Regions from separate parts of the Shigella sp. SIG6 genome, predicted to be linked through region 1. Evidence: predicted binding sites of a transcription regulator. Region 1 holds the regulator's gene; the other holds the start of a gene.

Region 1 (2,207 bases):
AGCCATCAATGGCAGCGTACATGTCCTGACCTTCCGCGCTGGCATGAATTTCACCACCGTTTACATGCAGTGTTGCATCTGAGGTGTGGGTGACTTTCTCCACTTTCAGAACAACATAGACCTGGTTGATTCGGTCAAAATATTGCTCAAGTTTGGCAAATTTAGCTGTAACAAATTCGCGCAGTGCCTCGGTGATCTCGACGTTATTTCCGGTAATGTTGAGCTGCATAGTGTCTTCCTTATCGGTTGGGTCAAACGAGCTGTTTACGCTGGTTTGACGGCGGAATGGATAAAGACTCTCGGTACTTCGCAACAGTGCGGCGTGCCACCATGATACCTTGTTCCGACAGCAAAGAGGTTAACTTGCTGTCGCTCAACGGTTTCGCTGGGTTTTCCGCCGCGATTAATTTCTTCACCAGTGCACGAATCGCCGTGGAGGAAGCTTCGCCGCCGCCCTCGGTATTGACGTGACTGGAAAAGAAATACTTCAGTTCAAAAATGCCTCGTGGACTATGCAGGTATTTTTGCGTGGTCACGCGAGATATCGTCGATTCATGCATTTCGACAGCCTGGGCGATATCGGCCAGTACCATCGGTTTCATATATTCTTCACCTTGCTCAAAGAAGGCTTGCTGCTGTTCAACGATACAGCGACTCACGCGCAGTAGCGTATCGTTACGGCTTTCCAGACTCTTGATCAACCATTTGGCATCCTGCAGATTGCTGCGGATAAACTGGCTGTCACCATCGTTGCGCGCGTTATTGCACATCGAGGCGTAGTGCTGGTTGATTTGCAGACGCGGAATGCTGTCACTGTTGAGTTCTACGGTCCAGTGACCGTTATGCTTACGCACCAGCACATCTGGAATGACATACTCAGGTTCGCCAGTCTGGATCGACTGCCCGGGGCGCGGATCGAGCGACTGGATCAGATTGACGGCTTCTTTCAGCACATCTTCTTTCAGACGAGTGACGCGCATTAAAGTGCGGAAGTCGTGATTGGCTAACAGATCGAGATGATCGCTAATGATCAATCTGGCCTCTTCCAGCCACGGCGTGGTCTTATCGAATTGGGAGAGTTGGATTAGCAGGCAGTCACGCAGATCTTTTGCCGCTACACCGACCGGATCAAACCGTTGGATCCGCTTAAGGACGGCTTCAACCTCGTCGATGTCGATCTCTTCATCGCCCATACTTTCGAGAATATCTTCCAGCGGGACAGTCAGATAACCGGTTTCATCAACGGCATCGACGATAGAGGTAGCAATAGCGCGGTCAGTGTCGGAAAACGGTGTCAGCTCGACCTGCCACATCAGGTAATCCTGCAAGGTCTGCGTCGTTTCGCCCTGGTAGACCGGCAGCTCGTCGTCAATGTAGTCACCGCTGGTGCCGGATGGTGTACCAGCGGTGTAAATGTTGTCCCAACTGGCATCGAGCGGCAGCTCTTCCGGCATCTCTTTTTGTTCGAGCGCGTCGGCGGTGTCCAGCGTTTCACTGTCTTGCGTTTCGCGGGTGTCGATTTCTTCATGAGTGTCGATTTGCTCAAGCAGCGGATTACTCTCCAGCGCCTGCTGTAGCTCCTGCTGAAGTTCCAGCGTCGACAACTGCAACAGACGAATTGCCTGTTGGAGCTGTGGCGTCATCGCCAGTTGTTGGCTAAGCCTGAGTTGCAAACCTTGCTTCATGTTCAGAATCGTACTCTCCTGCTAAAACGTCGCAAACTTCTACCCTATCAGAGTCTGAAGTCTTCCCCAAGGTATACACGCTTAACGTGTTCGTCTTGTAAGATTTCTGTAGGCGTGCCGTGGGCGATCAAATGCCCCTGACTGACGATATAAGCGCGTTCACAAACCGCCAGTGTTTCACGCACGTTGTGGTCAGTGATCAGCACGCCCAGGCCGCTGTCGCGCAGGTGTTCAATGATGCGTTTAATGTCGATAACCGAGATCGGGTCAACCCCGGCAAACGGTTCGTCGAGCAGAATAAATTTCGGATTCGCAGCCAGTGCGCGGGCAATTTCTACACGGCGACGTTCACCCCCGGAGAGTGACTGCCCCATGCTGTCACGCAGGTGCTCAATGTGAAACTCTTCCATCAGCTCGTTCGCGCGGTCTTCACGTTGTTCAGCAGACAAGTCGTCACGAATTTGCAGTACCGCCATCAGGTTATCGTAAACGCTGAGGCGACGGAAAATGGAGGCTTCCTGT
Region 2 (2,207 bases), on a different contig from region 1:
TGCCAGGGCGTTAATCGCTTTAGCGTGTTTGATTACGCCGCCAATGTAGTACAGCGCCTGCTCAGACAGACCTGCGTATTTGTCGCCTGCGAACAGGTTAACGCCGTTTTTAGACAGAGACATGTGGCAGTGCATACCGGAGCCGTTATCACCGAACATCGGTTTTGGCATAAAGGTCGCGGTTTTACCGAAGCGGTGCGCTACGTTATGCACGACATATTTGTAGATCTGAATTTCGTCAGCTTTTTTGGTCATGGTATTGAAGCGGGTAGCCACTTCGTTCTGACCAGCAGTCGCTACTTCGTGGTGATGGGCTTCAACCACCAGACCCATCTGTTCCATCACCAGACACATTTCAGAACGAATATCCTGAGCAGAGTCTACCGGCGGAACCGGGAAGTAACCGCCTTTCACTGCCGGACGGTGACCTTTGTTACCACCTTCGTATTGGGTGGAGGAGTTCCATGCGCCTTCGATATCGTCGATAGCAACGTGGGAACCGGAGATAGATGATCCGAAACGGATGTCATCGAACAGGAAGAATTCAGGTTCTGGCCCGAACAGTACGGTGTCGGCAATGCCAGTGGAACGCAGGTAATCTTCGGCGCGCTTCGCAATAGAGCGCGGGTCACGGTCATAGCCTTGCAGGGTGCCAGGTTCAAGGATGTCGCAACGGATAATCAGGGTGGAGTCGGCGAAGAACGGGTCAATCACTGCGGTGGATGCGTCTGGCATCAGCACCATGTCGGATTCGTTAATGCCTTTCCAGCCGCCAATCGAGGAGCCGTCAAACATTTTGCCTTCTTCGAAGAATTCAGCATTCACCTGATGAGCAGGGATAGTGACGTGTTGTTCTTTACCTTTGGTATCGGTGAAGCGCAAATCAACAAACTTCACTTCGTGCTCGTTCAGCATCGTCAGTACGTGTTCAGCGGACATACTTTAACTCTCCTGGATTGGTCATTGTCGTCGTGGTAACGAAATCTGCAATTATTTTGGCCGTGTCGCCGTAAATAAAGATAAAGCGAAATCTGTGCCAACTTTTAAATTGCCCCTAAAAGGCGTTATCATGCTTAACATCGTGCAAAAGGGCTGCACCATGATGTGAATGTTGCACCAATATAGTGCTTCAATGGAAACATTAAGCACCATATTGGTGCAATGACCTTTGGATAACCCTTTTTATGCTCCGTGAAAGCGATCACAAAGGGACTCTGCAATACTTGTTTGCGGAGGATGTTTGTGATCCTGTTTTGTAGTGCGATTAATCCGTGTACAATAACGCGCTATTTCTAATGCCTGAGGCAAAGTTGTGATCGAAAAATTGCGTAATATCGCCATCATCGCGCACGTAGACCATGGTAAAACCACCCTGGTAGACAAGCTGCTCCAACAATCCGGTACGTTCGACTCTCGTGCCGAAACCCAAGAGCGCGTGATGGACTCCAACGATTTGGAGAAAGAGCGTGGGATTACCATCCTCGCGAAAAACACCGCTATCAAATGGAATGATTACCGTATCAACATCGTTGATACCCCGGGGCACGCCGACTTCGGTGGTGAAGTTGAACGTGTAATGTCCATGGTAGACTCAGTGCTGCTGGTGGTTGACGCATTTGACGGCCCGATGCCGCAAACGCGCTTCGTAACCAAAAAAGCGTTTGCTTACGGCCTGAAGCCGATTGTTGTTATCAACAAAGTTGACCGCCCTGGCGCGCGTCCTGATTGGGTTGTGGATCAGGTATTCGATCTGTTCGTTAACCTCGACGCGACCGACGAGCAGCTGGACTTCCCGATCGTTTACGCTTCTGCGCTGAACGGTATCGCGGGTCTGGACCATGAAGATATGGCGGAAGACATGACCCCGCTGTATCAGGCGATTGTTGACCACGTTCCTGCGCCGGACGTTGACCTTGACGGTCCGTTCCAGATGCAGATTTCTCAGCTCGATTACAACAGCTATGTTGGCGTTATCGGCATTGGCCGCATCAAGCGTGGTAAAGTGAAGCCGAACCAGCAGGTTACTATCATCGATAGCGAAGGCAAAACCCGTAACGCGAAAGTCGGTAAAGTGCTGGGCCACCTCGGTCTGGAACGTATCGAAACCGATCTGGCGGAAGCTGGCGATATCGTGGCGATCACGGGCCTGGGCGAACTGAACATTTCTGACACCGTTTGCGACACGCAAAACGTTGAAGCGCTGCCGG

What was found. The regulator sigma-54, encoded in region 1, starts transcription at its own class of promoters, with help from an activator protein. The targets are predictions, from matches to a motif close to GTTGGCACANNTTTCGCTNT.
Region 2: a site for sigma-54 is predicted at 1,022-1,041, ahead of glnA (glutamate--ammonia ligase). Genes of this name have one in related genera too.

What each region holds. Positions count from the first base shown of each region.
Region 1 covers NZ_JBQZXC010000035.1:14,886-17,092, forward strand. Annotated here, with positions in the region: gene hpf (ribosome hibernation promoting factor) at 1-229, opposite strand, end outside; gene rpoN (RNA polymerase factor sigma-54) at 252-1,685, opposite strand; gene lptB (LPS export ABC transporter ATP-binding protein) at 1,733-2,207, opposite strand, start outside.
Region 2 covers NZ_JBQZXC010000070.1:966-3,172, reverse strand. Annotated here, with positions in the region: gene glnA (glutamate--ammonia ligase) at 1-939, opposite strand, end outside; gene typA (ribosome-dependent GTPase TypA) at 1,313-2,207, shown strand, end outside.